DNA from 2 places in the Bacillus capparidis genome. Region 1 is predicted to be linked to the other one. Evidence: riboswitches for the same ligand, from Rfam matches in the RefSeq annotation. Region 1 holds a riboswitch; the other holds the start of a gene.

What was found. Region 1 has a riboswitch for cobalamin ahead of metE (5-methyltetrahydropteroyltriglutamate--homocysteine S-methyltransferase). Riboswitches for the same ligand answer to the same signal wherever they lie in the genome.
Region 2: linked by a shared signal. The riboswitch ahead of JOC74_RS08625 (DUF4430 domain-containing protein) and the one ahead of metE (5-methyltetrahydropteroyltriglutamate--homocysteine S-methyltransferase) in region 1 are both predicted to bind cobalamin.

The regions. Positions count from the first base shown of each region.
Region 1 covers NZ_JAFDST010000001.1:233,016-249,649, reverse strand. Annotated here, with positions in the region: gene htpX (protease HtpX) at 1-309, opposite strand, end outside; gene JOC74_RS01265 (DUF1836 domain-containing protein) at 452-1,156, shown strand; gene JOC74_RS01260 (alpha/beta-type small acid-soluble spore protein) at 1,301-1,495, shown strand; gene JOC74_RS01255 (anti-sigma factor domain-containing protein) at 1,503-2,789, opposite strand; gene sigI (RNA polymerase sigma factor SigI) at 2,786-3,538, opposite strand; gene JOC74_RS01245 (MeeY/MeeF family manganese export membrane protein) at 3,781-4,563, opposite strand; gene ku (non-homologous end joining protein Ku) at 4,892-5,758, shown strand; gene JOC74_RS01235 (DNA ligase D) at 5,773-7,593, shown strand; gene JOC74_RS01230 (MarR family winged helix-turn-helix transcriptional regulator) at 7,617-8,081, opposite strand; gene JOC74_RS01225 (Fur-regulated basic protein FbpA) at 8,231-8,410, opposite strand; gene ykzB (protein YkzB) at 8,524-8,679, opposite strand; gene JOC74_RS01215 (MerR family transcriptional regulator) at 8,860-9,192, shown strand; gene JOC74_RS01210 (hypothetical protein) at 9,204-9,575, opposite strand; gene mgtE (magnesium transporter) at 9,694-11,052, opposite strand; gene isp (serine protease Isp) at 11,443-12,408, shown strand; cobalamin riboswitch at 12,455-12,648, shown strand; gene metE (5-methyltetrahydropteroyltriglutamate--homocysteine S-methyltransferase) at 12,791-15,058, shown strand; gene guaD (guanine deaminase) at 15,519-15,989, shown strand; gene ohrB (organic hydroperoxide resistance protein OhrB) at 16,038-16,451, opposite strand; gene aldA (aldehyde dehydrogenase) at 16,588-16,634, shown strand, end outside.
Region 2 covers NZ_JAFDST010000002.1:303,915-320,548, forward strand. Annotated here, with positions in the region: gene JOC74_RS08620 (DUF4430 domain-containing protein) at 1-653, opposite strand, end outside; gene JOC74_RS08625 (DUF4430 domain-containing protein) at 719-2,488, opposite strand; cobalamin riboswitch at 2,798-2,984, opposite strand; gene pepT (peptidase T) at 3,095-4,321, shown strand; gene JOC74_RS08635 (glycosyltransferase family protein) at 5,181-6,341, shown strand; gene JOC74_RS08640 (hypothetical protein) at 6,347-6,529, opposite strand; gene JOC74_RS08645 (zf-HC2 domain-containing protein) at 6,550-7,038, opposite strand; gene JOC74_RS08650 (RNA polymerase sigma factor) at 7,031-7,543, opposite strand; gene JOC74_RS08655 (ABC transporter permease) at 8,182-9,375, opposite strand; gene JOC74_RS08660 (ABC transporter ATP-binding protein) at 9,372-10,064, opposite strand; gene JOC74_RS08665 (efflux RND transporter periplasmic adaptor subunit) at 10,064-11,197, opposite strand; gene yknW (YknW family membrane protein) at 11,200-11,889, opposite strand; gene gntK (gluconokinase) at 12,058-13,599, opposite strand; gene JOC74_RS08680 (HPr family phosphocarrier protein) at 13,756-14,013, opposite strand; gene whiA (DNA-binding protein WhiA) at 14,039-14,989, opposite strand; gene mgfK (gluconeogenesis morphogenetic factor MgfK) at 15,040-15,993, opposite strand; gene rapZ (RNase adapter RapZ) at 15,994-16,634, opposite strand, start outside.

The DNA.
Region 1 (16,634 bases):
CGCGCGAGCAAGCCTGTGCACCCGCTCAACCAAGCGTTCTTCTTCAAGCGACAGCGATTGTTTTGCCGGGTTGAGTACCCGTACACCCATCATCATTTTCGCCATCCAGCGAGACATTGCCAAGGATATAAACGATCCCGTAAAGCCGACGATCGCACTAAACACAAGCAGATAGACAAGGTTGATGCCGCCGCCTGCTGTGAAGTATCCATTGACTCCTGTTGCGGAACTTACAATTGTCAACACAATGCCAATCGTTGTGATAACAAGTATATTAGACAACAAAAAGAAAAAGATTCTTTTTCCCATTTTTACCCTCCATGTTATAATAAGATCAAATGAACTTATATAGAAAATTATATAAGAATCATTTAAAATTGCAAGAAATATCACTTATAAAGACAAGCTTTATCCCAAAAATCAACGAAGAAAGCTGATACAGAGGTGAGTTATGAAACTCCACAACTTAAACCGAATGGAAATGGTTAAGCTATTACATTCGCTAAAGGGCGAAATCGATGAGAAACCTTTAGAAATAATCAGTAAGTCAGAAAGAAGCAAGCACGACACAGTCGTCCCTCTTTTTTTGATGAGGTATGAAAAACGAAAACAAAAAAAGGATTACGGCTTTTCAACAAATGAAATTGTTGAATTAGGAAATTTATGTGAGCTGACATCCTTAAAGCCTTCAGCCATTCAAAATTGGATTAAACGAGATATAAAAGATTTAATCGGCCATCCAGAGCTCGGCAAAAAATATTCTGTCGATCAAGTGGTGATTCTTTTAATTGTACGAGACTTAAAGTCCATTTATGACTTTGACACGATCAGAAACATTTTAAAGCTGCTTTTTAACAACATTGATGACCGGTCTGACGATGTCGTCAGCCCTATCGATTTTTACGAGGGCTGCGCCCGGCTTTTATCCATTATGCTGTCTGAAGAAAAAAATTATTCACTGAAAGATAACGAAATCACGATTATACTAAAAAAAGAAGCAGAGCAGCTTGCTGGTTTATTTCCACATCTAAACAATGAAGACTGGGAAATGGTGAAGGAATTAACAGCTGCTACTGTTCTTTCGATTCTATGCTTTCATTTGCAGGTATCCGCCCAATCCATTGTCCAGCATGCACTTTCTGATCGGCCAATGTAAAAAAGTAAGCGTTCAAATTACGGGCATATGTCCGGTTTTTTTGAATGCAAAGTTTTATATCCCTCAACAATTGCCAGCATAAAAATTAGGAGGCAGCCAACACTATACATGCAGCAATTTTTATATAAAGGGGGGTAAAAAAACATGGCACGAAGAAATAAATTACTTGTTCCGGCAGCCGAACAAATTCTTGATCAATATAAATTTGAAATCGCAGAAGAATTCGGAGTTCAATTGGGGTCAGACACTGTGTCACGGGCCAATGGATCTGTCGGGGGAGAAATCACCAAACGTTTGGTTCAACAAGCACAAGCTCAATTAAATGGAAATACAAAATAACCATAGATTAATCGCCGGGATTTCTCGGCGGTTTTTTTTCAGAGTGCTGTTTATTTCTCTTATCGCTCTCTTCTCTCTCCTCTCTTCTCTCTCTCTTTTTGTCATATTTGGATAGAAAAAATTCGTCATTATCCTTCCACTTTTTTTTCGAATAATAACTCTCGTCCTTATTTTCTTCATGTTCATTTTTACGATCATGTAAATCGTTCTTTCTGTCTTCTTTCTCATTTTTGTGAATTTCATCTTTATTATCGTTTTTATTAGTTTTGTCTTCATTATCATCTTTTTCATCGTTTTTATTAGTTTCGTTTTCATTGTCATCTTTTTCGCCTGACCAGCTCTCGTTTTCCTCTTCATCATTTTGCTGATCTTTGTCTGATGGTTTTTCAGGTACATTTTCTGGATTCCCATCTTCTGATTTCTCAGTTTCGTCTTCAGCTGGTACATTGTCGGAAGTTTGGTCTTTTTCGGCGTCATTTGGGATGTTTTCGTTGCGATCTTCCTGCTCTGAAGTTTCTTTATCTGTGTCTATTCCTGGAGTTTTCGAGGATTCCTTTTCTTCAGAATCATTCGAAAGGTTATCGTCGCTTTTTGAATCCGGTTCTTTTTCAAGGACCTTTGATTGCTCTTCGCCTTCAAGGTATTTCCCTGTAGAAACGCCTTGTTCTTTCGCTTTTTTTCTAGTATCTAAATCAGATTTCAGGGTTCTCATCTTATAGTCTTTTTTTCTGTAGTTCGTTGAAATTTCATCTATTCGGTTGTTTACATCTGTTTGATATGTATTCTGTGTATCATTTTCAAAAACTGTTGAAATAAGAATTTCTTGATTTTTTACAAGATAATGGGATTTGGAGCTGTTCGCAATAATCTCGTCTACCACTTTTCTTACGTCCTTTTTTCTCCAATCATTCATCCCATTTAATAAGTTTTCACCTTCGGCATTTAACGCACTGATTGACAGCACTTGACATTTACTGTCCAACGTCAACTCAAAGCTGGGGTTAATATCAATCGTCATATAAGCATACGCCTTATTATCAGCGAACATCGGTAAAATTGTAAAAACAAACAACACAATGGCCGCTATTGAAATAACGCCTGACTGAACAGGGCGAAGCCGGAGCAAATCAAAAAAGCCGGCACGCCTTCTATCTACCCTTGTTTCCGGCATAAATGTGATTTCCTCGCCAATTTCACAAATACTTTCATGCTGTTTAGTTTTTAAAAATTGTCCGTCAGGGGTAAGCAACGTGACAATTCCTCCCGATTTTTCAACAACGATTCCTTTTTTCATGAATGAAGCACCCCTTTTAAATACTCTCTCAGGTATACATAGTTTCCAGATAAAATAATAAACATGGCAATGATATATTTTCTGTTTCGTTCGATTGTTTTTCTGCTAACTTCAACAAGCTTTTCAAGCTGTTTGACAGGCAGTTGTTTTTTTTCTGTAAGTATGGCTTTTAAATCTTCATTTTCATTTAAAATAACAGCTACTTTAATCGCATTCTGACGTGCATCGGCATGTTTAGGCGACTGTTTAATCAGTTCTTTAAAGGTCAGCCCATATTCATTAAGTTCTTTCGTAAAATGCAGAATTTCTTCTTTTCGTGACTCTTGTTCACTTAAACGATGATATTCATCAATAGAAAGGCTTGCCTCTACTTTGCTTTGGGAAGATTCCAAATCATCTCCCTCTTGCAAGTCCATATAGATGTTTTGTGCATTTTTTGCTTCTTTTCGAATATAATCAATCACTTTTCGTTTAATAATCAATTCTGCAAATGCCAGCAGAGAATTCCCTTTTTCAGAGGAATATTTTTCTATCGCTTCATTAAAGGCAATTAAGCCTATGCTAAATTCATCATCTTTTTCGTCTATATATCGTTTACAAACGGAAGAAACAGTTTTAGCCACAAATGGCTTATACTGATGAATCAAATCATTTCTAAGCTCAAGGTCTCCCTTTTGGATAATGTTGATTGACTCCTCTAACGTTTGTTTTTTGCTTGTCCTTAATAAAAGGCTAAACACTGGTTTCACCTCAGTTCCTCCCTGTTCACCCATTAATAATAGCTAATTTAACAGGGATTCGCAAAGGAAGAAAAGTGAAAATCAATGTTTTAGACGGATTGTAACAACCCGCTATTTTATATCTATTAGAAAAATACGTGGAAGTGCGCGGTTATAAGGGGGTTCATAGTGTGAATTTGTAATACATCTGTTAACAAACTGAAATGTTGTTTCACTTACAAAAAAAAGGCTCCAATAAGGAGACCTTTTGCTTAGCCTTGATTCATTTTTCTTATTTTATCTTCTGATTCTATCTGATTCGGCTTAGAGAGAAACCATCCGCCCACTGCAATTCCAGCCAGAACGATCCAGAAAATGAGATTAAACAGGCCGCCATGGATAAATTCATGAGATATCACGTGAATGTCCTCATGACCCAGTGTAAACAAAGCAAGCTTTACGCCTACCCATCCGACGATTAAAAACGCCGCTGTTTCTAAGCTTGGACGACTCTTCAACAGATTGACAAACATTGTGGCAGCAAACCTCATAATAACAACCCCGATTAATCCGCCGGCAAGAATAACAGCAAATTGTCCGCCGTCCATACCGCCAATTTCTGGTAAATTTGTTGCCGGAAGTGTTACGGCAAGCGCGACTGCTGCAAGTATGCTGTCAACAGCAAAAGCAATGTCCGCCAATTCGACTTTTAAAACAGTTGCCCAAAAGCCGCTTTGCTTCGTTTTCATTTCGTGCTCATCTTTTTTGAATACAAATTTTCTCAGCACATGATTGACAGCGATATACATGAGATAAATCGCTCCAATTGCTTGTACCTGCCAAACATTCACTAGGAAAGAAATTGCAAACAAAGCTCCAAATCGAAGAATTAATGCACCTGCTAAACCATAAAATAGAGCTTTTTTCCGCTGTTCATCAGGCAAGTGCTTAACCATTACTGCCATGACAAGGGCATTATCAGCAGCCAAAATCCCTTCCAATGCAATAAGCACCAGCAGTACCCAACCGTATTCTAATAATAATGATACATCCAACTGTTTCTTCCTCCTTAGTTTTTTCTTCTTCCATTTCCTAATAATGGCAGAAAATGAAAAAGACCTCTGCCATTATTAGGCAAAGGTCTTGCTAAACATGGTTAGAAAATCATGTCAACAAAGCCGATGAAATTAAATTTCATGAATTGACGACTTTGTTTCCGAAAAAACTTCCGGACGCTACTCCCCTTTGGAGAAAGAAGTATTCTTTTATAGACTAATCTTATTATGATTTGATCAGGTTGTCAACGTTTTTTTGAACCAAAACTTTCTACTCATGAAATCAGTACTCTTAAAAAAAACTATAAAAAAAGGAGGAGGAAAAATCATGCATACGATGTGGAAAGGATCGATCAGCTTCGGTTTAGTAAACATTCCGATAAAACTCTTTTCAGCAACGGAAGATAAGGATATAAAGCTCAGAACTCTTCATACTGCATGTCGTGCCCCTATTAAATACGAAAAAGTCTGTACAAATTGCAATCAAGAGGTCTCTCCGAAAGAAATTACAAAAGGGTATGAATACGTCAAAGGAAAATATGCGATTTTTTCAGAAGATGAGCTCGCTGAGTTAAAAGAAAAAAATGAAGAAAAAGCGGTAGAAATTGTTGATTTTGTCAAATTAGAAGAAATTGATCCGATCTATTTCAATCGATCCTATTACATGGGGCCGGGTGAAAACGGAGCTAAAGCATACAGCCTTCTGCGTGAAGCGCTACGGAAAACGGGAAAAATCGGAGTAGCCCATATTACCATACGTTCCAAAAAACAACTCGCAATATTAAGAGTGTTGGAAAATTCTCTTTTAATGGAAACCATTCATTATCCTGATGAAATCAGGCAAGCAGACCACGTCCCTGCCGTACCCGAAAATATTGAGATCAATGAAAAAGAGCTTCAAACGGCCATTAAGTTAATTGATGAATTGACGATTCCATTTGACCCTGAACAATATGAGGACACGTATCGTGTAGCGTTTTTGGAAAAAATCAAAGAAAAACTGCAAAAAGAAGATCCAGTCTCGCCTACTGCCACTCCGAAGGAAGATGTAGTTGACTTGGTCAGTGCCTTGCAAGCCAGCATAGAGCGTACAAAAACAGGTTCAACAAGACCGAAAAAACCTGTACCTCTTCATCAAAATGCCGAAAAGAAAAAACAAAAAACGACTCGAAAAAAAGCTACCGGAGCACAGTAAAACTTATGATTACAATGCAGCCTACTTTGATAGATACTGTCCCAACCGGGGAGAGCTGGCAATATGAAGTGAAATATGATGGATTTCGCGCCTTGTTCTATCTTTCTCGAGAAAAAATATCCCTGACAAGCAGGAACGGGCGATCATTAGATCTATACTTCCCTGAGCTTCTCTTGTTTGCGTCAGAGATCATCAATTCGTTTGACGATTCGCTTCCAGTTATGCTTGATGGCGAAATTACAGCTTTGGAAAATCCCAATAAATCCAATTTTGAATATGTTCAGCAACGTGGAAGAATGAAAAATTCCGAAATGATAAATTCCGCAGCTGACCGACGTCCAGTCGTTTTTTTGGCGTTCGATCTTTTACGTCTAGGAGAAGAAGACCTTTCTTCTTCGCCGCTGAAAATGAGGAAACAAAAGCTGAAGGAATGGGGAAAGCAACATAAGCTTCCTGTAGAGCCATCAATTGATGACAAAAAAGCGATTCAATTAATTCCTCCCTTTGAAAATAAAGAGCTGATATGGGACCACGTCATATTGAATGATGGAGAAGGCATTGTTGCTAAAAAGAAAAACAGTGAGTGGAAAAAAGGCAAAACGACCGACTGGATGAAAATAAAAAACTATAAGACAGCTGATGTTTTTATCAAAAGTTACAATCCCGCTAATCATTATATAGACGTAGCTGTCATAGATGATCACGGAAACTCTCTAACAGTTGCGCAGCTATATCATGGATTGTCTGCAGATGAACGTAATGCAATATTGACGATCATGAAACAAAACGGCACTCTCACAGGGTCAGGAACTTATATGATTCATCCATCCATTTGCTTGACTGTAAAGTATTTGTCCTATACGAACGGCGTATTGCGTGAGCCATCCTTCCTTTCATTTCAGCTGAAAAAAAGCTATGAGGAATGTACAATACAACAGTTGATTCTATCAACAAAATCGTTGCATCCTTCTGTAAAATTTACAAATTTGGATAAACCGATTTTCCCGAAAAAATCACTAAATAAGTCGGACTATTTAACCTATCTTATGCAGATCAGTGACGTTTTCTTGCCTTTTTTAAAGGACCGGGCGTTAACGGTTATTCGTTATCCGCACGGACCAGCTGGCGAATCTTTTTATCAGAAAAACAAACCTGAATATACACCGGATTTTATACACACGGCTCCTTCTAATTCACATGACTATATTCTTTGCCAGGATTATTCTTCGCTTCTTTGGCTTGGAAATCAGCTTGCTTTGGAATTTCACGTGCCCTTTCAAACCATTGATACGAACAATCCTGTTGAAATCGTATTTGACTTGGATCCTCCGTCTGCAAACGATTTTGAATTGGCTATCGAATGCGCGATTGAACTGAACCGTTTTCTACTTTCTCTCGGAATTCATTCGTTTCCGAAGCTATCTGGAAACAAGGGACTTCAGCTTTACATCCCCATATCTAAGGATTCGTTTTCGTATGAGGAAACAAGAAAGTTTACAGCGTTTACGGCAGATTATTGCATAGCATCCTTTCCGCATTTATTCACTACTGAAAGATTAATTAAAAATCGGCAGAATCTATTGTATTTAGATTATTTGCAGCATGCATACGGGAAAACGATCATTGCCCCTTATTCCCCGAGAGGTAATGAAGATGGTACGGTCGCTCTCCCGCTGTATTGGGACGAAGTAAATTCAAAGCTATCCCCGAAGGATTTTACGATGGAAAAGACGATAATCCGCCTGAAAAATAAAGGCTGCCCTTTCGGACAGATGAGACAGCAGCCTCAGGATCAACCAATTGCCGTTGTATTAGAGCATTTGAACCGTTCGTAACACACATTAATCTTGTAAGCGCTTTATCTGAACAAAAGATGCTGGCTGTGAATTCCTGCTTTTTTCAGCAAAATGATCAATTGCTCCTGTTCCTCCTGTGTCAGCCCGGAAAAAGCGCGGGCAATTCTTAAGGAATGAATCGGGTAAATTTCATCAAGATAGGTCCTTCCTTTTTCTGTTAAGTTTGCATATACGGATCTTTTGTCTTTTTGATCCTGTTCCCTAACGATAAAACCATTTCTTTCAAGCTTATCAATGACGTACGTCACGTTTCCGCTCACCAATAGCAGCCTGGACCCAATTTGCTGCAGCTTCTGGGGACCTCTCGTATACAACAGCTCCAGAACGGCAAATTCCGTAGGATTAAACCCGTGCTCTTTACTATCCCTGATACTGTGCTCGGAAACACTTTTAAACGCTTTCGCAAATACCTTATACAACGCCATTGATTTTTCAATTTCTTGGTCAGTAAAGGTTAGTCTCATCATTCATCTACCTCTTATTTTATTTTTTGTAAACCCTTACATTTAACTTTAACAAAAATTAAATGCTTTTTATACTGTATTCGGTAATTTTTTTAAAAACCCTTTTTTATTTTTCACAAAAAAAGAGTCCCCATCTCATGAGAAGAAACTCTTTACTGTGGGAACTTTGGTTTTTTATATGTGATTTTATGATAAAAATAGTTATATTCATCTTTTAATTCAGAAACGGTCATTCGATTTAATACCTCTTTATTATAAACTCCGATCGCGAGGAGCTTTTGAGAATAATAATTTCTTTGATCCTCCAAAGCCATTTTTAATTGGTGACTCATGGTTCCCTCAATACTCCTTTCTAACGTTTAATATTAGAATAACCGTTTATTGTTATAAAAAGATGAATCAAACGTAAATCTTTATCATTGGTTTTATTAAGAAATTTAAGAGGTCATGATGACTTGCGGTATAAGTCATTCTGGACAGCCCGCAGCAACGAAGGTCCTTTGTTTCCTGTGAGTGCCATAAACGCCTCCAGCATTTCATCACGCTTCAAATCCAAAGCAATTATTTCTTTAGCGAGTTTAATAGCTTTTTCCTCTTCCACTGTTCAACCTCCTAAAAAATATATATAATAAAGGATATACAGAGTCGTGTTTAAAATCACCTCTTATGTAATGTAATCTTCCGAATTTTTTATTATTTGTGTTAGATTTTCTTACAAGTGTCAGGTTTTTTATCAAACTTTTCTTTATAATGATAAAAAAGACATCACAGGGGTGGAAATATGACCATTGAAGATAAATCATATAAAGAAAAAAAAGTAATATCCATAGGAATTGTCAGTGAGCTGACGGGATTATCCGTACGGCAAATCAGATATTATGAGGAAAGAAAGCTCATATCTCCTCAACGTTCAACACGAGGCACGAGAAAATATTCCTTTTCCGATGTCGAAAAGCTTATGGAAATTGCCAACAAAAGAGAAGATGGGGTTCAAACTGCAGAAATTCTGAAAGATATGCGAAGAAGAGAGCAAGCGTTAAAAGGCGATAACCAGTTAAGAAATAAGATGCTGGAGGGCCAATTAAATGCGCACTTTAAATATAGAAACCGCTAATTATCAACGATTTATAAAGGTTTCACATGTCCGATAAAATCGATCATGATACGGCCGTCATCCATCGTTTTAACCCGAAACGCAACAGCTTCAGTATTCTCATTATAGCTTGCTTTAAACATATGGATGCCGGCTTCTGATATTTTGAAATCTTCAAATGCAAGTCCTTCTATTCCCCATGCTTTCTTTCCGTTAATGATTTCTTCGGGATCTGGAGAAGATCCTTCAACATAAAGCTTCTTCATTGTTGATACGTCTTCATTCAGAATCGCCATTAGCATTTCTTCTACTGCAACAAGCCGGCTGTCTCTGCCTTCGTCCTCGTTCTGGCAGCCTGTGATAAGCAATAACGATAGAAAAATAAAAACATAAAAATATTTCATTACTCTCTCCCCTCGCGGCTGGGATCTATTACTATGATATCCCGCGCCTTATCTCTTTTTCAATAGAATGATAAAACGTTTTCATTTCTGAAAGAGCAGCTTTTCTAAAGCTGCTCTTTCACATGAGTTTCGTAATAAAAGCTGTCGCAATTCCAAAATAGATGAGCAGGGAAAGGATATCATTTAACGTAGTTATTAGCGGTCCTGAAGCAATCGCGGGATCTACATTCATATACTGCAATACAATGGGCACAATTGTACCTGCCATTGTCCCGATTATTAGCGTAAGCAGAAGAGATAAACCAACGACAAAGCCCAGCAATAGTTCCCCCTGCCAGATAACTGCAATTCCAGTAATTAAAAGGGCGCAAACTGCCCCGATCATTAATCCGACTTTTAACTCACGGAAAATAAGCTTGCTTATCACTTTTTTATTTAAGTCTTCCTTTGAAAGACCGCGGATCACAACCGCCAATGATTGCGTCCCTGTATTGCCTGTCATGCCTGCGATCATCGGCATAAAAAAAGTCAGTGCGACTACCTGCTGCAAGGTACTTTCAAAAAAATTCAATATGCTTCCTGAAATAAGGCCGATAAATAATAACAGGATCAGCCAGGGAAGCCGGCGATAAGCTGCAATGTAAGCTTTCGTATCAAAATCTATTGCTTTCCCGGAAGCTGCAAATTTTTCATAATCCTCATCTGCTTCTTGAATCACGACATCTATTATGTCATCGACTGTAACAATTCCTACTAAAACATGATTCTCTTCAACTACGGGTATTGCCAAAAAGTTGTAACGTTCTATCAGCCTAGCTACCTCTTCCTGATCCTGAAGAGCCTCAGTAGCTATCACCCGGGTAAACATTAAATCTTTTACTTTTTCCTCTGGATCCCCTAAGATCAAATCTCTGTAGGATAAAACGCCAACCAGCTGCTTTTTGTCATTAATTACGTAAAGATAGTTGATGGATTCAGCAATTTCAGCAAGGCTTTTCAGCTTATCGACCGCATCCTTGACGGAATAATGCTCAGGAATCCATACAAACCGGTTCGTCATGATTCTTCCAGCCGTTTCAGGTGGATAGTTCATTAATTGCTGAACTGCTTGAAGCTCTTCTTTTTCCAAATTGGATAAAAATTGATATTTCAGCTCGCTGTCCATTTCTTCAAAGAGACTGGCAAGATCGTCGTTATCCATTTTATTCATAATATGAACCGTTTTTTCTCGTCCCACTTTTTTCAAAGCAGCGATTTGAAATTCATGTTCCAATTCACCAATCATATTTGTAATATCATCAATGTTTAGAAAGGAGAGAAATCTGGCGCGATGTTTTTCAGGCAGCTCCTTAAACAAACTGGCAACATCATATGGCTGAAGCTCATCGATAATGGCCCGAAACTCTTTTCTTTTGCTATCCCTCAAAACAAGGACAATTTTTACGATTAATTCATTGAGTGTCATATTGTTAACCATAGAATACCTCCTGTCACAGGAGATTCTTCTCACGTTTTTTTCGCATGGTGTAAGAACTGATCTCCATTTTCTGCTAGTTATGTCTTGCTGTAACGAATGCGGCTAGCTTACATGAAGACACGCCTCACTCACACCTCCTATATAAAAGTAACACAACAAGACAGCGGATAAAAAGAATCTAGCGTAAATTTTGAGCAATCTATCAGCAAGAATCCTTTATAATAATCCAACTCAAAATTCAGACAATTAGGAAGATATGACCTTTTTTTACTGGTTCTCCTACTTTATAATTATCACTATCCCACTCTCTCCCTCAGGTTTATTCAACGAAGCTCTGCCAAACGATTAGGGTCATAATCAAATTCCCAATTACCAAAAGGAGGCTTCACAATGCAAAAAGTCATGCGTTTAGTGCCCTATGTGATGAACAAAGCACTTCCGGAAGCAAATGAAACTCCAGAAGGTATCCGTCTCATTAAAGCTCCGGAAATTTGGGCTAAAGGCTTTAAGGGAAAAGATATTAAAGTCGCTGTGCTCGATACAGGCTGTGATATTACCCATCCCGATTTAAAGGATCAGATCATCGGAACGAAAAATTTCACTGATGATGATGAAGGCGCCCCCGAATTGGTGAACGATTATAATGGGCACGGAACCCACGTTGCAGGTACGATTGCCGCAAATGACAAAAATGGCGGAATCTCCGGAGTTGCTCCTGAAGCCGGTCTTCTTATCGTTAAAGTATTATCTGGCGAGAACGGGAGCGGAGCATATGAATGGATCATAAACGGCATAAATTACGCAGTCGACCAGAAAGTTGATATTATCAGCATGTCACTTGGCGGTCCTGAGGATGTGCCCGAGCTGCACGAAGCCATTACCCGCGCTGTCCAAAACGGGGTCCTTGTTGTCTGCGCCGCGGGAAATGAGGGAGATGGAGATACGGCTACTGAAGAATTTTCTTATCCTGCAGCCTACAATGAAGTCATTGCTGTAGGGTCTGTGACATTGACACGAGATTCTTCGGAATTTTCCAATGTAAATAAAGAAATCGATTTAGTTGCTCCAGGTGAAAAAATTATTTCTACATTACCTGGTGAAAAATACGGTGAACTTACAGGAACCTCAATGGCTGCACCTCACGCCAGCGGCTCTCTTGCAATCATTAAACAAATGGAGGAATCCTTGTTCGACCGTGATCTGTCTGAGCCGGAGGTTTATGGACAATTAATTCGCCGCACTTTACCTTTAGACGAATATCCGAAGACGCTGGTAGGAAACGGAATCCTTTACTTAACAGCGCCTGAAGTGCTTGCAGAAAAAGCGAGTAACGAAAAAATACTATCGGCTTATTAAAATTTCTTTTGACTAAATGCTCCTAGCAGGATATAATCAAGTCAAATTTCATACCGGAGAACTAGGTAATCTAACAATTGTTAGATTTTAAAAGGGAAGTTTGGTGAAATTCCAACGCGGTCCCGCCACTGTAAGTGAAGAAATTTTTCCAAAAGAAGTGCCACTGTTTATGAAACGGGAAGGATTAGGAAAAATTGATGATTCACAAGCCAGGAGACCTGCCTATTCTGACACACCAAAAACTCACGGTCGATGGGAGGGTGTTCGAATGACGTAACTTTGCTAGGTTTATACGTTTATTTTCCGCACACGTTTATATATTATAAACACCCACTTATCGACCAACTCGATTTGTGGGTGTTTTTATTTAGGAGGAAAGCAAGTGACGACAATTAAAACAAGCAATCTTGGATTCCCGCGCATTGGCGCAAACAGGGAATGGAAAAAATCTTTAGAAGCTTTTTGGAGAAAGGATAAGGATGTCAACGACTTTTTGCAGGAGATGGATACTCGATTAAAAATCAACATCGGCAAGCAAAAAGAACTAGATTTGATCCCAGTTTCAGACTTTACCTTTTATGACCATGTGCTGGATACTGCAGTAATGTTCAATTGGATTCCAAAACGGTTCCGTCATATTACGGATCCGCTAAGCCTCTATTTTGCAATGGCCAGAGGCACAGATGATGCCGTTTCCTGTGAAATGACGAAATGGTTTAACACCAATTATCATTATATCGTTCCAGAATATGATGAGGAAACTGAATATAAGCTTACAGAAAACAAGCCGCTTGCTGCCTATCGGAAAGTCAAAGAGGAATTTGGAATCGATTCAAAGCCGGTTGTTCTTGGAATCTATTCCTTTGTTACGCTTGCAAAAGGCTACAACGATGAAGAAAAGGGTCAAATTTACAACAAGCTACTCCCTCTTTATATCCAGCTTTTAAAAGAACTTGAAGCTGAAGGAGTCACTTGGGTGCAAATTGATGAGCCGGCGTTGGTTGCAGCAGACAATGCGGATGTACAAGCTGTAAAATCCTTGTATGAGCAAATTAAGTCAGAGCTTACAAGCGTTAAAATTTTATTGCAAACTTATTTCGACTCAGTTGATGAATACAAAGAATTGATCACGTATCCTGTTGATGGAATCGGTCTTGATTTTGTCCACGACAAAGGAAAGAATTTTGATTCTTTAAAAACGCATGGATTCCCTGTTGATAAAGTGCTTGCAGCAGGTATATTGGACGGGCGCAGCATCTGGAAAGCAGACCTCGAAGAACGGCTTGATTTCATCCAATCATTAGCAGGAGAATTGGACATTGCAGAGTTTTGGATCCAGCCTTCCTCCAGCCTATTGCACTTGCCGGTGGAAAAGCATCCGGATGAGCATCTTGATGAGGAACTGCTAAACGGGCTCTCCTTTGCAACAGACAAGCTTAGTGAGCTTAACCTATTGAAAAAGGGACTGATTTCAGGAAAAACTTCGATCCAAGAGGAAATCAAACAGTCTCAGAACGATTTAAACATCTTAAGGCAATACGCAGAAACAGGAAATCGCGAAGAAGGAACTCAGAAAGAACTTTTCCATAGAGAGCTTCCGTTCGAAGAGCGATTAACCCTTCAGCAAAACTCTCTGAAGCTTCCACTCTTGCCAACGACGACAATCGGCAGCTTTCCGCAGACGACTGAGGTCCGTAAAGCAAGATTGAAATGGCGGAAAAAAGAATGGAGCGATCAAGAGTATGAGAGCTTTATAAAAGCAGAAATAAAAAGATGGATTGACATCCAAGAGGAAATTGGGCTGGATGTTCTCGTTCACGGAGAATTTGAACGGACAGACATGGTTGAATTCTTCGGAGAAAAGCTTTCAGGATTTGCTTTCACCAAGTATGCATGGGTTCAATCATATGGTTCAAGATGTGTGCGTCCGCCGATTATCTATGGAGACGTTGCCTTCACAGAAGAAATGACTGTAAAAGAAACAGTATATGCCCAATCCCTGACTTCTAAAAAAGTAAAAGGAATGTTGACGGGACCTGTAACCATTCTTAACTGGTCTTTCCCGAGATACGATTTGCCGAAAAAAGAAATTGCTTTCCAAATCGCACGGGCATTGAAAAAGGAAGTCGAAGCTCTCGAGAAAGCCGGTATTACAATTATTCAAGTGGATGAGCCGGCCTTGCGTGAAGGCTTGCCTTTAAAAGAATCAGATTGGAATGAGTATTTAACTTGGGCAGCTGAAGCATTTAGATTGTCTACCTCAAGTGTGGAACCGACAACACAAATCCATACGCATATGTGCTACAGCCACTTCGAAGACATCGTTGATACGATTAATGACTTGGATGCAGACGTCATAACGATTGAGCATAGCAGAAGCCACGGCGAGCTAGTTAATTATCTGAAAAATGAGCCGTATGAAAAAGGACTTGGACTTGGCGTATATGATATACACAGTCCGAGGGTGCCGTCTGTACAGGAAATGATTGATATTATCGATGATGCCTTAACCGTATGTCCTACCGACCGTTTTTGGATCAATCCTGATTGCGGCTTAAAAACAAGGCAGCAAAAAGAAACGGTTGCTTCGTTGAAAAACATGGTTGACGCAGCAAAACAAGCAAGGAAAACAGCATCTGTTCAAGTATAAAATATAGAAAAATGAAAACTTTGCAGGTTTTTACTGCACCTCAATTGTTGGACTACTAACAATTGCAGGTGCAGTTTTTTTATGAAATTAGTATTTTATGAAAGTTGTAACTGTACGCTTCGAAGCTATAGTACTTTTAGAAAGCTCTTCTTTCCATTTTTTCTTGGTTAATTGATATTTACTATATAGATCTTTATAAGTCTTATTTAAAATTTTTATGGTTCTGGCTTCTTCCGGATAATTAATAAACGAAACAAGACTCTTTTGTGGTCACGTACCACCGAAAATCACACTCATTAACGGTTCTTATGCTGAAGTCACAACAGAATACGGCAAAACTGCTATATTGCAGCACTTTAAACAATAATGAGTAAACGGTTGGATAATGCTACAAAACAATTCATTTTGTCACAAATTTCAGATATACTTAAAGAGGTTAGAATTGCGAGGGGGAAAGCTAATGACACACGAATTATTTTTACAACGGGCAATTGAGCTGGCGGTATCAGGCGTAAATTCCGGAAAGGGCGGACCCTTCGGTGCTGTCATTGTTAAAAATGGAAAAATTATTGCTGAAGGGCAGAACAATGTCACAAGCAGCAACGATCCGACAGCCCACGCTGAGGTAACTGCTATTCGTGAAGCGTGTAAAGCCCTCGGTGAATACCAATTGGACGATTGTATACTCTATACTAGCAGTGAGCCTTGTCCTATGTGTCTTGGAGCAATATACTGGGCTCGTCCGAAAAAGGTTTATTTTGCCGCCAAGCATGAGGATGCTGCCCACGCCGGTTTTGATGACTCGTTTATTTATGATGAAATCGCTAAGCCGCATGAAAGCCGAAAAATTGTCTTTCATGAGCTGAATTTAGAAAACAAAATGGCGCCGTTTGAGTCTTGGGCTCAATACGAAAATAAAAAAGAATACTAATCAAAAACGAGCCACTGCTATGTAGCAGCGGCTCATTTTAACTTATCATTATTGTATTTCAAGCTCCACATCGATATTCCCTCTCGTTGCTTTGGAATACGGACAGAAATCGTGGGCATCATGAACGAGCTCTTTTAACTTTCCTTCATCGATCCCAGGATTTTTAACGATTAAAGTAACGCCAATTTTAAATCCGCCATCGCTATCATCTTTCAAAAGACTGACTTGCCCTTCAACTTCAGCTTTTATATCCACGTCTTTCTCTTTCGCAACATGCTGTAGTGCTCCGCCAAAGCATGCGGCATAGCCGGCAGCAAATAATTGCTCAGGGTTGGTGCCTGTTTCTCCGTTCTTTTTTTCATTAGGCATCACGATGTCCAGGTCTAGTACCTTATCATCAGATTGAATATGACCTGCTCTTCCTCCGACCGCCGTAGCCTTTGCAGTAAATATTTTTGCCATTTTTATTCCTCCTAATGTTCGTTTGTTCTACTCTTCTTATTTCACAAAAGCTCTCTCGTTAAACCTCTGAACGTTTAATAGATTTGGGATGTGGAATAGAAAAAATAAAACTTTAAAAAATTGGAGGTTCTAATCCATGAAATTCCACAAGCTTTATATGAATGGAGAATATACCGATTCCGA
Region 2 (16,634 bases), on a different contig from region 1:
CCTGCTCCGGATCCGCTCGTTTCCAGCTGGATATGTTTTTCTTTTGTAATTTTAAACAAGACATCGTAAACCGTATCGCCATTTTTCAAGTCGACATTGGTTGCACCGAGAATACTTCCCATATCGTTGTCACCTTGAATCATAATTTGGGCCTGATCTATCTCTTTCTTTGGTGCTTGAGGTTTCGTTTCTGTTTTTTTATTTTCTTCAGCAGGCTTCGATGGCGTTGATTTTGCTTCTTCTTTTGGCGGAGAATCCGGTTTGCTAGTTTTATCTGATTTGTTTTCTTTTTGCTCGCTTGCCTTGCTTTCCTGCTTTTTCGTTTCACCTGAATTTTCATCCGGTGCTTTCTTCTGCTCCTGAGAATCATTAGTAGTTTTTTTGTTAGGTGCAGGATCATTTTTCTTTTCAGCTTGATCTGGCTGTTTTTGTTTCTCCGTTTTATTCTGTGTATCGTCATTGCCAGATGGCTTTGTCTTTTCGTCTTTGGGTTCGGATTCTACATGATCGGAGGATTTTTCCTCGGCTGCTTCAGATTTATGAGATGCAATCGTTTGAGAGTTGGATGGTTGTTCATTTGATGACTGCCCGCACCCTGAAATGGCAAAAGCTGTTGCTAACAAAAGACCGACAACAAATTTCCATCTCTGCATTGAGTAATCTCCTTTCTCATAGCATACCGGATTAGACCCATATCGCCCAATCCGGTATGTACATATTATACGTGTAATGTTTTTCTATAGATAATAAATCCAAGTAAAGCTAGCAGTAGTCCGGAACCAAACCAAACAACCAAATCCCAGCCATAAAGTGACGTATTCGGCAGCTTGTGTCCTTCGGTAGAATCCGCTGCTTTTTCTTTATTTTGCGAATCGTCAGCAGGTGCTTGAGATTTATTTTGATTATCGGCTGCCGGCTTCTGGCTGCTATCAGTTGGCTGCTGCTCCGGCTCTGGTTTCGGATCTTGTTCTGGTTTCGGATCTTGTTCTGGTTTCGGATCTTGTTCTGGTTTCGGAGTCTGCTCTTGATCCGAATCCTTATCAGGAGCAGGTGTTGGCTTAGTTTCTGACGGAGTTTGTTCCTTCGTCCAAACATAGATGCTTCCTTTGCCATCCTGCACGGATTGATACTGAATGAGCGAATTCAAAACCTGTTCAGTAGCCATATCATTTACTCCGTTTTCGGAATCTATCCATTTAAATCCGTTTCCTGTGCGATAGCTTAAAATGGCATCAATCACATTGTTACCGTTTTTTGTGTACTTCTCGCTAGTTGGATCATCACCGGAAAGTACAATTCCGATTAATGCCTGTGCTGCGCTGATGCTGTTTTCCTGGCCGAGACTAGCATATCCACCTTTATCAGTTTGCGTGCTGCTTAAGAAATCTCCGGCTTTTGCAAGAGCCGTTTTCACTTTTTCATTTTTATCTTTGTATGGAGCAAGCGCCGTCATCGCCATTCCTGTCAGATCCGGCTCGCTTTGTGCATCAATGGTTGAAAGTGCCCATCCTCCATCATTATGCTGCTTATTTAAAATATTGTCGATGAACTTTTCCCGCGTCCATTTTGCGTTTTCTGGCAGTTGATAGGTTTTGCTGTCGATAGCAAGCAACCCATAAATGACTGTATTAATCGAACCGATTCGATTCTTTTCATCTGTATAAAGCATGCGAATCAAATTCTTCCCGGCAAAATTCGTCGGATCTTGCTCGAGGGAAAGTACAGTAAAAATCGCTCGCTCAAGATCTGTGCCGAACAACCTTCCATTTTTATCTTTAGACGTTACGTATTCTGTCGTTTTTTCTATATGCTTTTTCTTAACCGAATCAGGAATCTTGTTGCCTGACCTGGCCACAGCAAATAGCTCCCAGTCACTCCATTCCTTCTTCTTTAAGATGTGGTCAACGGTTTGCTTGATCTCACCTGTGATTTGATAAGTAGGCGGCTGTTCTGTGTCCTCAGGAACTGAAGGGTCAGTTGGCTGTTCTACCGGATCTTCACCAGGATTAGAAGGATCTGGCTGGGCTTGTTCACATCCGCCAAGCGCTTTGATGCTTTCTTCAAGGGTTTTCTCCTTTAGATCCTCTCCCCAATTAAGGGAATAACGATAAGCAATGACATCTCCTTCTTTTACCTCGTACTGATTCGCTCCAACCGTTGGTGATTCACCGTTCGTTTCATAGAGCCAGCCGCTTTGTTCGCCGTGATCCAGTTCACGAAGTCCATCAATTCCGCTAACATATTCAAAAGATCCAAATTTGGAAACCTCAACTTTATCTCCAAGCTCCTTAGAGAGTAGACTGTATGCTGTTTCCCCTTCAGAAATTTCAATCGATTTCGGACATACGATAATTCCTTTTTCTGAATCTCCAATTACGGCCAGTGTCGCTGTGTTTTCCTGTGCAAATGCTTGAGGTATGTATGTAAAAAATGATGTCGCTGCAACCAGGACAGCCAGCCATAAAGCAATTATTTTATTTATTTTCATTTACTTCTTCTCCCTAATTTTTCTATATAAAGTGAATCTTTAATCGGTGGGGGTTTCGACGCATAGGATATGCTAGTGGAGGCGTTGCAACAGGACGCCTGAGTAATTACCTTCGTACATTACATCCCCCACTGATTGTTAGATGAAGCCAACCCTAGCTTTTACGGGCAGTTAATCCCCCACCATTTCTTACTGCCCGTTAATGCGGGATAACCACAAAAAAACACCCATAAAAAAGGGCGTGCTTTATTGCAAACAGTGCTTACACTGATTCTATTGTCACTACACCTCCCTAACACCCGTAGGAAATTTGGCTTTCAATTGAAGGCAGGTCTCCTGACTTGTGAATTAACAATGTCTAGCGCCTTCCCGTTTTTCACAGTGGCTCTTGCTAGATATCTCCTCACTTACAGTGGCGGGTCCGTGCTGGAATTTCACCAGTCTTCCCTTTTAAATACAATGCAAAACAATGCATACCTTCACTCATATCATATTCAATTAATACAGACATCTTACCATTTTCCTATATGTATTGTCTATTTCTTCTGAAAAAAAGAAAGGGTGTGATAAAATGGTTGTATTCGTATCTAGAGTGGAGATGAACCTATGAAAAAAGAGATAATCAATCGATTTACTACATATGTAAAAGTAGACACCCAGTCTAATGAAGATAATATTACTTGCCCGAGCACACCCGGCCAGCTGACACTAGGCAATATGCTCGTTAAAGAACTAAAATCTATTGGAATGGAAGAGGTAACAATTGATGCAAACGGCTACGTGATGGCTACTTTACCGTCAAATACGGATAAGGATGTGCCTGTCATCGGATTTTTAGCCCACGTCGATACAGCGACTGACTTCACCGGTAAAAACGTCAATCCTCAAGTGATAGACAATTACGATGGCAATGATATCGTTTTAAACGAAAATGTTGTAATGACAAAAGAGCTGTTTCCGAATCTTCCTTCGTATAAAGGACACACGCTGATTACAACAGACGGAACCACTTTGCTTGGGGCTGACAACAAAGCCGGAATTGCTGAAATTATGACGGCAATGGCCTACTTGATTGAGCATCCGGAAATCAAGCACGGAAAAATCAGAGTCGCCTTTACTCCAGATGAAGAAATAGGCAGAGGGCCGCACAAGTTCGATGTAAAGAAATTTAATGCTTCCTACGCTTACACCGTTGATGGCGGTCCGCTTGGCGAATTGGAATACGAAAGCTTTAATGCTGCCTCAGCAAAGCTGTCCTTTAAAGGTAACAGCGTTCATCCCGGCACGGCAAAAAACAAAATGGTCAATTCGATGAAAATCGCCGTGGAATTTCAGGCAAAGCTCCCTCCTAAAGAGGCTCCTGAACATACGGAAGGTTACGAAGGCTTCTACCATTTAATCTCATTTCAAGGAACAGTTGAAGAAACAAAGCTTTCCTATATTATCCGAGATCACGATAAAGAACAATTTCTAGCGAGAAAAGCAAAGGTTCAGCAAATCACTGAGGAGCTAAAGCAAACATACGGTGAAGAAAGCGTTAGGCTGGAGCTAAACGATCAGTACTACAACATGAAGGATAAAATTGAACCCGTCAAGGAAATCGTTCATATTGCCTCCGATGCGATGAAGAAACTTGATATCGAACCAAAAGTTTCTCCGATCAGGGGAGGAACGGATGGATCCCAGTTATCATATATGGGGCTCCCAACTCCGAACATCTTTACCGGCGGAGAAAACTTTCACGGCAAATTTGAATTTATTTCTGTAGAAAATATGATTAAAGCTGTCCAAGTCATCGTCGAGATCAGCCGTTTGTTTGAAGAAAGAGCTTAACTCGTTTGAAAGCAAAGAGCCTAGCATGTGCAGGCTCTTTTTTTGTAGCCCGATACAGGTTAGATGACATTGAATCGCTTCATCGGCGATTTATGGGAGAAATCAGGCGATCTTCTTCATGATTTCAGTGATTCTTCTTTTTCCGGTGATCTTTCTGATATTCCGGCAACCGAAATGATTTTCCGACAATTTTTCGATATTTCGGCGATCTTCCTCATTTTCTGGCGATCCTTTTCATATTCTGGTGATCCTTCACTTATTCCGGCGATCTTCCTCTTATTCTGGCGACCCTTCATTCATCCATAGGTTCTTCCATAAATGAAAATGCACCAAATTATTGCATCTTAATCTTTCTGATTGTTCCCAAAATTTATAAAAATAGTTAATAAGAACTAAAGATGACGGATTTAATTCAATTCAAAAAGAAATGCAAGCAAAGAACCTCTATTTCCCTTTCATACTGGGATATTTTCTTACAAAACCGTTCTCCTATTTCATTCAATTTTCGTCAAAAAGACCCATTTTTTATTATGCCTTTCCATCTATGAAAAAGGTTGTCAACATTAATATAGTTCTGTATCATGTATTTTTTCTGTAAATAAAAACAGTTCGTTGTGTTCAAGGAAACTTGGTTCGACAAATTGAATTAACAGGTATTCGAGTAACCCTTCATTTTATTACTCGTAAAAGAATTCGTAAATTCTCTCTTGAAAGACTTCCTAAAAAAAACGAAATTGTAATTCTTATATGAAATAGATGAAGTAATCTTCAATCAACGAATTTACGAAAAGGAAGGAGGAGAAAGTCGAAAAACCTGAAATAAAGCTTCACCAAAAAAAATTAAGCAGGAGGAATGAAAGTGAAAAAGAAAAAATTAGCGATGTTGGCTGCTTCTCTCGGTTTAGCCGCTACCTTGGCATTTCCGAATACGAGTTATGCAAGAGACACTAATTATACAAATGGAGCTTCGTTCGGCTGGTCTCCTTATACATGGTCTGCCAGCGGGTTCAAATGGAACAACGAGATTACCGGTTCATTTACAAATGTAAAATTCAGTAGCTCGGCTGCAAGTTCCCATAACTCTATGTACTATCTGACATTTGAGATCAACCATACAAGGGATCACAACGGCCATACTGGCTGGTATTGGACGAACCTGCCGGACCCTGGATACGATCGTGATGACGACAACGGCAATGGCTGGTCAGAAGAAGCAGAAGCCTATATCGAAGCTGATGGATGGAAACAATCGATCAGTGCATACACCGGGTATGGATTTCAATCTTCTTGGTGGCTTTCAAGTTCCGGAAACTTTGATTTTATTGTTCAAAGATCCTTATATAATCCTATCGCCGGAGAAATGGAAGCTTGGCACTACGATAAAATCACAAATAGAGGTTGGAGCGGGCTTTATTCCGCAAACAGTGTTAAGGAAAAAAGTCCGGTTGCATCAGCCCCATCTGCAAAAGAAGACGTCCTTTACTCGAATAATGGTTTGAAAATTGCGAAAGTCAAAGAAGCGGACAGTAAAACGGCAGATGTATACGTGCAGCCAAACGTAGCATCGAAAGCAGACTTCAGCAAGTATAAAAACCAGCAAAAAGAATTACTTAAACAAATCGATAAGGAAAACATTGAAGTCGTGTTAACTTTCAACAAATCGTTATCTGTTAAAGAAGTTGAAAAGTTAATAAAGAAATACGATATTGCAGTAGATTCCTATGAAATTAAATCTACTGACAAAAAAGGTGAATGGACAACAATTGGCGGAACTCCAGACAAAAAAGAACTATTTTCTAAAGCACAATATGATAACGTTACCAAAGGTCGCGGCGTTAAATTTTCTGGCTTTACAAGTTTAGTTGGAACAGTAAATAAAGATCAGCTGGCCAACCTTGAAAAGGAAAAATCAGTTTTCTTCGCTGATGTATCAAAAGAGTATGCGAAATCACTCGTTAAAAACCAAGATGTCGATGTATTGGTTCCTGATTTCGCTTGGGAAGTCAATGATCTAAAATAAGTTTTTCAGGAGCCCTTTCTTTTGAGAGAGGGCTTCTTTATTAAATGTAATATTGTTTTCCCGCCGTGAATGACCGGCCAAACCAGGAAAATAACGATGCCGAATAATGCAGCTCCGAAACCAGTCGCAAAGTATAAATAGAGACAAACTACGAGCAAAGTATAATTTAAAAATAACCATTTTCTCATATTTGATCTCCCTCCCCTTATTAGACAATTAACCGGATCAGATCGTCAAAAAAGTAAATGACCAAAAGATCGACAAGCAACGACATCAATAACAATTTCATATTCTTTAAAAACCACGTAAACATTAATAATACAAAGGCGAGCGGGATATAAAATAAAACCAGGCTTGCACGAAGGCCTTCAAATTGAATCCCGTAAGGAACATCAGCAGAAAAGTGCTGGGAGAAATCAAACGCAATCAGCCCGAGGACAATGACTCGTATAAAGAACATGAGTAATGTATTCACTCGTTTAAATAAGAAAAGCTTCTTAAATCGCTTCATTGGGGCTTGATTATGATTCATTTCTTTTGGAGTGATTTCAATATTCCCTACAGACTCCAGCTGCTCTTTGCAGCTTTCACATTCCTCCGCATGTTTTTCAATGACCCGCTTTGCGTCTTCTTCCAATTCGTTATAAATCGGAATTAATTCCTGGCATAAAATATGAATATCTTCAAATCTAGCCACCTTTATTCACCTCATGATAGTATTTCAAAAAAAGCTTTCTCGCTCTGAATATTCGTGATTTTACGTTTACTAACGAAATATCGAGAAAGTCAGAAATTTCTTGATAGCTGTACCCGTGATAATCTCTTGCGATAATGACAAAGCTGTACTTGGAAGGCAGCTTTAAAAGAATTTCATTAATTTCACTGAATTCAACAAATTGATTCGTTGAGTACTGATCGACCATCAAATTTTCAATTTCCTGGTCGTCTTTAAACAAGGAGGGTTTTTTCTTCCGAAAGTGATCAATCAGCCGATTCTTTGCGCTCCTTACTAAAAAACTTTTAAAATTATTGATAAGCAGGACTTTCTCAGGCTGCAGCAGCATTTTTGAAAATACCTCTTGAATGATATCCTCAGCCAATTGTTTATCCGATGTGAAGCTTAACAAAAAGTTTAGAAGATACTGATAGTGTTTATTGTAAATATCCTCTATCACTTCAAATGGGCTTTCCCTTTTCTTCATCACATGTATCTCCCATCTATATGTGACTCATAGTAAAGACGATTTGATGATGTAAAAGTTGCAAAACCGAATAAATAAAATTATCGTCTTTGAAAGCGATTTACAAAAAATGAAACGTCCAAAGACATTGAGATGTACCATAACGCATTTTACTTCAGAACCTTTGCTGGCTCTTTTCCTCTTTTTTGTCCTTCAGAAACCACATGAAGGACTTTTCTCTGGCTCTTTTTCTCCTTTTTGTCCTTCATCACCTGCATGACGGACTTTTCTCTGGCTCTTTTTCTCCTTTTTGTCCTTCATTACCTGCATGACGGACTTTTCTCTGGCTTTTTTCCTCTTTTTTGTCCTTAATCACCTGCATGACGGACTTTTCTCTGGCTCTTTTTCTCCTTTTTGTCCTTCATCACCTGCATGACGGACTTTTCTCTGGCTTTTTTCCTCTTTTTTGTCCTTCATAGTCCCCTTGAAGGACTTTTCTCTGGCTCTTTTTCTCTTTTTTGTCCTTCATAGTCCCCTTGAAGGACTTTTCTCTGGCTCTTTTTCTCCTTTTTGTCCTTCATAATAACCCCTACCCAATACAATTCCAAAATCACCCATAAAAAAGAAAGCACTGAATCTTCAGTGCTTCCCTTGCGTAATTATTCGTATCGAAGTGAATCGATTGGATCCAAACGTGCTGCTTTATTGGCAGGAAGTATACCAAATATGACACCAATAACCATACTGAACAGAACCCCTCCGGCGACAACCTGCCAGGATATTAAGGACGGCCATCCTGCAAATAAGGATACAAGTGAGGCTCCTCCGTATCCCAGACCGATTCCAATAAGGCCTCCGAATAGTGTAAGGACGACAGATTCAATCAAAAATTGGGTCAAGATTTGTCCCCGTGTGGCGCCCATTGCTTTTCTGATTCCGATTTCTCTCGTTCTTTCTGTTACAGAGACGAGCATAATATTCATGACGCCGATTCCTCCGACTACTAATGAAATTCCCGCAATGGAGCCGATGATTGCGGTCATAATGGACGTAATTTGACCAATTCCCGCTGCAATCTCTTCCATATTAAAAACGGAGTATGAGTCTTCTGTGTCATGAACATCATTCATCAGCTGAGCCGCACGATCTCCAACATCCTTTAACTCGTCCGTTGATGCTGCCTGAAGCGAAACACTGCTGTAATCATTCGTGCCATATGCAGCACGCATCATAGGGAAAGGAACGTAAATTTCATTCATGCCAAATGCAAAAAGTCCGGTCGATTCCTCCAAAGTTCCGATAATTTCAACCGGCTGTCCGTTTGCCCACACAATTTCTCCGATTGGTGCTTTTCCTTTGAAAAGCTCTTCTGCCATCGTTTGCGAAATGATGCCGACCCGCTTTCCAGATAGAAAGTCTCCTTCGGAAAATTCCCGGCCTTCTGCAATGGCAAGAGAATTAACTTCGATGTATCCTTCATTAATGCCGGTAACATTTGCATCGATTTGTTCTTCCTTGAATTTGACAGACATGGATTCGCTGGATGACGTTACGATTTGTTCGACCCCATCAAGCTCCCTTAACCTGCGGATATCTTCATCGGTGAAACTGGCATTCATATACGCATTCGGATCAGAAGCAAGCTCTTCTTCACTTGGCTGATACATTAACTCAACCGTATTGCCTGGTCCAGAAATTTGCTGTTTTAGCATTTGCTCGCCACCCTGTCCGATTGCCACGACGACGATAACTGAGCCAACTCCGATAATAATACCAAGCATCGTGAGAATGGAGCGCATTTTGTGAGCAAACAGCGAGCTTAAAGCCATTCTCAGGTTTTCCACTAAGCTCATGCCTTCACGCTCCTTTGCTCTTTGTCGCTGTCCACTATCTCCCCGTCCCGAACCGTAATGATTCGATTTGTATAATCTGCGATTTCCTTCTCATGGGTAACGAGAATAATGGTCGTTCCCTCTTCGTTCAATGCGGTAAATTGCTCCATAATCGAAAAGCTCGTTTTTGTATCCAAGGCGCCGGTAGGCTCATCCGCCAAAATCAGCTTAGGCTCATTCACGATCGCTCTCGCAATAGCAACTCTTTGCTTTTGCCCCCCAGAAAGTTCATTGGGCATATGTTTCATTCGATCCTTCAGCCCTACTTTTTCAAGTGCGTTCTCAGCCCGCTCTTCTCGTTCTTTTTTCGAAATCCCCCCGTATATCATCGGCAGCTCAACATTTTTTTTGGCGTTTAGTCTCGGCAAAAGCTGAAATTGCTGAAAGACAAATCCGATCGACTGATTTCTTACTTCAGCAAGCTGCTTATCATTATAAGCGGATATATCGTTGCCTTCCAATTTATAACTGCCCTTCGTCGGTCTGTCCAAGCAGCCGATAATATTCATAATGGTTGATTTCCCGGAACCAGATGGTCCCATTATCGCCGCGTATTCCCCTTTTTTAATAAGCATATTGATATCCTTTAAAATATCAATCGTTTCTTTTCCAATCGAATAGCTCTTTATTACTTGATTTAATTCGATCATCAGATGCTCACTTCCGTTCCGCTTTGCAAATCAGCGGCGGGGGATAATATGACTTGGTTGTCTGCGGACAGGCCTTCTATGATCTCAATGCTTTCATCAGCTGATTCTCCTACTTTTATATCTACTCGCTTCGCTTTTCCATCCTCAACAATGAACACATAGCTTTGGTCCCCATCTTTCTTAATCGCTTCAGCCGGAAGGGTTGCCGCTTTCCGCTTATCTGTTTCAATTTCCATAATAAATTTAAATCCGGTTTTCGCATTTGGCAGTTTTCCATCAAATTTAACCTCAAGCGGATATTGGACAGCTTGCTCTCCGCCAGCTTGGGCACCTCCTTCATTACCTTGAGTGTTAGGAACGAGCCCCACTGCTGTGACTTTTCCTTTCCATTCCTGACCTTGGATGACGTCAGAGGTTAATTTGACTGGCTGCTCCTTTTTTACTTTCAACGTATCGTATTCTGACAGAACGCCTTCAACGATTAGATTCTTCGTATTTCCGATATGAATAATCGGCTCCTGAATTTCAGTTTTTTTGGAAGCCGCTTCTTTATCCACGGAGATGACTGTACCGTCTGCCTCGCTTTTCACTACAAGTGCATCCAGTTGCTTCTCTATCGTTTCTTTTTGGATCATATTTTGCCTAATTTCCAAATCAGCCAGCTTTTCATCCATATCCAGCTGCTCTCTTTCGGGATCGATTTGACTTTTAGCTTCCTTTTCCCCCAGCTGTTTTGTTAAGTCCTTCTCTTTTTGCTCAAGATCTTCTCTTTTTTGCTCGAATTGATCAATCTGCAGCTCCTTCGATTCAATGGTTAACGCGTTTTGTTCCTTTTCGAGCTCAAGCTGCTCATTGGTGTAGCGAAGAAGCGGAGTCCCTTTTTTTACCGCATCGCCTTCTTTTACGAGGATTTGTTGAACTTCTCCTTTATCCGCCTCATAAAAAACATTTTGTTCTTGTGAGAAACCAAGAGTGCCGGGAACCATCACAGTTGAAGAAATCTCTTTTTCTTCCAGGGAAACCACTTGTACTTCGCGGCTTGTTCCGCTTGTCTGGACCGTTCTGAAAACATTTACTCCAATAAAAATAGCAATAATTACAACAATTCCGATACCTATCCATAGTTTTTTCAATTTTACACGTTCCCTTCAAATGATTGTGAAAACGAAGCAAATACGCCTCCCAAAAAGGAGATTATAAGCATAATTGCAAAGATAATGATCGTAATTGTCCAAGAAGCTTTTTTCGATAGGCCCGCAACTTTTTGAAAGCCGATAGCCAAAAGAATATAGCTCCAAATACTGAAAACTTCAAATGGTGCGAGAATAGATGCCACCGGCTCCTCTGCAGGTATTATGCTTTTCAGAGAAGTTACGGCCATTGTTGAATTAACATCGGTAAAAAATACAACCAATCCATGAATCACCATTCCGATGTTAGAAATAAATAAAGTAAACGAAGCCATAGAAAGCATTTGTTTATATTTAACACTACTGCCTGCAATTTTGGCACATACCCATAAGATCAGAGCTCCAAGAAATATTGAGCCTAAAAAAGTAAAAATGATGCCGATAATGCCGATAATCCAGGTTATCGTCTCAAAGGTCTTCTGATCACCAACCGTGCCGCCATATTTTTGCATTTCAGCAGCAAAATCCATCCCTGCCAGGGTTAGAACAGTCCCTGCCAACATCATGAGAAAAACAATAACCATCGGAATGGCAACAATCGGTTTTTCTCTTAATCTCTCAAACTGCTCCGTCGGATTAGTGAATAATCCTAACAATGACGGTTTTTTTCCTGCTTCCATTTTCATTTCACTCATACCAAAATCCTCCTACTAAAAACGTTGTCTCTATTTTTTACGGATATAACGAGAGAAGGTTTCACTCTCTTTCCATTCTTAGTGTATCATTGGAAATTCGTTGAAAAGCTTAACATTTTCTTAAAATTGCGTAAAAAAGCCCCGCACAACAAAAGCGGGGTCAAGCGTTTATTCTGTAAGCTGGCTTTTTTGAAAGTCGGCTATGCTTTGATAATCTTCTTCCAGCTTTCTGGAGAGCCTGATATAGATAGGCAAAAGCTTTTGATAAACTTCTACGTGCTCTTTAATCGGCTCGTGGGTGTGAGTTGTACCGACCATCGTTTTTACGATATCTAACGATTCTGTTTTTCCAGTTGCATACATTCCTAGGACAACAGCACCTAAGCAAGAGCTTTCAAAACTTTCAGGGACGATGACATTCTGATCAAAAATATCAGCCAGCATCTGCCGCCATAAAGCTGATCTCGCAAAGCCGCCAGTCGCGTTGATCTCCTTTGGCGTCCCTGTAATTTCTTTTAGTGCAAGCAGCACGGTATACAAATTGTACAGCACACCTTCAAGCGCTGCCCGAATCAGATGTTCCTTTTTATGGTGGATTGCAAGACCGAAGAATGATCCTCGCGCGTCCGCATTCCACAGAGGCGCCCTTTCTCCTGCCAGGTACGGGTGAAAAATTAATCCATCAGATCCCGGCTTGATGGTTTCAGCGATTCTGCTTAATACTTCATAGGAGTCTAATCCGAGACGTTTAGCAGTTTCAACCTCTGAAGCGGAAAATTCATCGCGTATCCATCTGAAGATAATTCCTCCGTTATTGACCGGTCCCCCGATTACCCAATGCTTTTCCGTTAACGCATAACAAAAGATTCTTCCCTTCGGATCTGCGACAGGTTTATCCACGACCGTACGGATCGCTCCACTCGTGCCGATTGTCAAGCCGACAACTCCTTCTCCGATTGCGCCTACACCTAAATTGGATAAGACCCCGTCACTCGCTCCAATGATAAATGAAGTTGATTCTGAGAGCCCCATCTCTTGGGCAAATTCCGGAACAATTCCTTGGAGTGAAAACGTCGTAGGAACGATTTCTGACAGATGATCCGGTGTGATATGGGCAACCTCAAGTGCCTCTTTATCCCAATCAAGCTCTTCTAAATTCATTAAGCCGGTTGCCGAAGCAAGCGAATGGTCCACAACGTATCGGTTAAACAATTTGCTAAAAACATATTCCTTGATGCCGATAAATTTATGTGTGCTGGCAAAAAGGTCTTGGTCTTCTTTATATATCCAGAGAATTTTACTAAGCGGCGACATCGGATGAATCGGGGTGCCAGTCCGCATGTAAATCTCATGGCCATTCAGGTTATTTTTGATTTCCTTTGCCCACTTCGTGCTGCGATTGTCAGCCCACGTAATGCACGGCGAGAGCGGCTTCCCTTTTTCATCAATAGCTATCAAGCTATGCATGGCAGAACTGAAAGACACAAACAGGATTTGCTCCTGCATCAGCTTGTTTTTCGTCATTAGCTCTTTAATGACATCGAGAACTGCCCGGAATATTTCCTCGGGGTCTTGTTCGGCAGCAGTAGGAACTTTAGTTATTAAAGGGTAACCAATGTTTGCTTTGTCGACCATATTCCCGTCTTCTGTGAAAAGAACGGCCTTTGTGCTAGTTGTTCCGATATCTACTCCAATCATATACTCGGGCATAAAAAAACCTCCTTCGTCTTTTTCAAAATCCAATGCTTCGGCTAAGGCTTCCATTTGTTTCAATATCTATTAAAGCGTTTACGTTTTTTTCGAGATTTTACCCCAATGCTTCCCTATCCTGCCTGGTTTGACAGGAAGGGATCCAATCTGATCTCCCTAGCTCTCATTCTGTACAAAATCGGACAATGCATCTAGGGCCTCTTGTTCATCTGTCCCATTTGTAATGAGTGTAATCATAGCGCCTGAGCCTACAGCCAGGCTCATTAGGCCCATGATGCTCTTTGCATTTACTTTTTTCCCATCCTTCTCCAAATAAATATCAGAAGTATAGCGGTTGGCTTCTTGGACAAACAATGCAGCTGGCCTTGCCTGCAAACCAGTTTTCAATTTTATTTCCATTTTACGCTCAAGCATATAATCCCCTCTTTTTCGTTTGTCTTTATTTAAATGAAATGGATTGGCCTTGCCTTAACTGCTCTGCAATTTCATCAAGCTTTCTCAGCCGATGGTTAATGCCTGATTTGCTGATTTTGCCGCTAGATACCATTTCCCCTAATTCCTTTAACGTAACTTCTTGATAATCGATACGGAGACGGGCAATTTCACTAAGCTTATCAGGCAGTGCATCCAATCCTATTTTTTCATTAATATATTTTATGTTTTCCACCTGCCTGAGTGATGCACCAATTGTCTTATTTAAATTGGCAGTTTCACAATTGACGAGGCGGTTGACCGAATTCCTCATATCACGGACGATTCTAACATCCTCAAACCGGAGCAGAGAATTGTGAGCACCAATCACATTCAAAAACTCTGTGATTTTTTCAGCCTCCTTTAAGTACGTAATGTATCCTTTTTTTCTCTCTAATGTACGGCTGTTCAAATGAAAAAGATTCATTAAATCACAGAGAGAATCATTGTGCTCCTTATATAATGAAAAAATCTCCAAATGATAGGAAGAGGTTTCCGGGTTATTCACTGAACCTCCGGCGAGAAAAGCCCCCCTGATATAGGATCTTTTGCAGCAGCGCTTTTTTACAAGCTCTTCAGAAATATTCCTTGCAAATATAAAATTCTCTCCAAGGATCTTTAAATCCTCTAAAATCGACTTCACATTTGCTGTGAGCCTGACGATATACACATTGTTCTTTTTTAATCTCATTTTTTTTCTGACAAGAAGCTCAACGGGCACCGCATATTGCATTTTAATTAAAGTATAAATTCTTCTAGCAATCGCTGCGTTTTCCGTTTGAATATCAGCAGCCAGCTTTTTATTTGAAAAAGACATTGAACCATTCATACGAATGAGGGCAGAGAGTTCAGCTTTTGCACAGCAATCCTTTACCTCAAGGTTCGTTAACTCTTTTTTTGTCTCAGATGCAAATGACATAATGCCACCCCCATTCATAAAAGTGAACACGTGTATTTTTTACAGAATCATCATTTTTCTACCAATTTTATCAGAAGTGAAGCCATTTTGTGTGTATCATGCCTTATGACGTTATTGTCATAAGAAATAATCCGGTCTTGAATAACCTCTAAGCCCATCTCTTTTAGCTTTTCCGCATTAAATTGAACAGGCTGGGCAAGTTCTTTTGCATATTTTTCTCTAAAATCTTCCGTTATTTCCTCATCATTCACTATGATTGTGTCGATGAAATCCTTGTTCATGTGGTCATTTAGCGCTTTTACATGATCAGCTGCGCTGTAGTACAACGTTTCCCCGGGCTGAGTCATGACATTGCAAATGTATACTTTCTTTGCTTGTGCTTTGCAAATTTCTTCTCCGATCTTCGGTACGAGCAAATTTGGAAGAATACTCGTATAAAGGCTCCCCGGCCCTATGATGATTAAATCCGCCCCGCGGATCGCCTCAATTGCTTCCGGCAGCGGATCAATTTTTTCCGGGGTCAGAAAGACCTTTTTAATTTTTTTCCCGTATGCCGGGATGGCAGATTCTCCAGAAACAATCTTTCCATCCTCCATTTCAGCATGCAGCACAACACTTGTATTCGCAGCCGGCAGCACTCTGCCGCGGACATTAAGCACCTTGCTCATTACGGTTACCGCATGAAAAAAGTCTCCTGTAATGTTTGTCATCGCTGCTAAAATTAAGTTTCCTAAAGAATGCCCTACCAAATTGTTGCCTTTGCTGAATCGATGCTGAAATAAATCCTCGACGAGAGGCTCGACATCAGATAAGGCAGCAAGCACATTCCGAACGTCCCCAGGGGGCGGAATATGAAGTTCATCGCGAAGCCTTCCCGAGCTCCCTCCGTCATCAGCAACGGTGACGATTGCAGTAATATCGATCGGTTTCTCTTTTAATCCCCTGAGCAGAACAGACAGTCCAGTACCTCCGCCAAAAATAACGATTTTTTGCTTCGTAGACATCTATCGCCTGCTTTTCTTTTCAATGTCCCGATGAGACACGAAAGTGTAATAGTCTTCTTTAAAAACGTTCCCAAGATGATCTGCAAGCGTAACTGAGCGGTGCTGGCCTCCTGTACAGCCGATGGCTATTACAAGCTGGCTTTTTCCTTCTCTTTTATAAAAAGGGAGCATAAAGGTTAAAAGATCGGTCAGTTTTTCCAGGAATTTCTGAGTTTCGTTCCATTTCATGACATAGGATGATACTTCTTCATCTTTTCCTGTCATTGGCCGCAAATAATCTATGTAATAAGGGTTGGGGAGAAATCTCACATCGAACACCAAATCTGCATCAATCGGAAGCCCATATTTAAATCCGAAGGACATGATATTGACTGTAAAGGTTTGCCCCTGGTTCGTCGCAAAATGCTGTACGATTTTTTCTCGAAGTTCTTTCGGTTTCATTTGAGATGTATCGTAAATGATTTGCGACCTGCCTTTCAGCTCCTCAAGCAGCTCTCGTTCCAGACCTATCCCTTCCAGAGGCAGCCCGCTTGCAGCGAGTGGATGGGAACGCCTTGTTTCTTTATATCTTGTCACCAATATCTGATCTTTAGCATCCAAAAATAAAATTCGTGGTGTTATCCAAGTCACTTCGGACATTT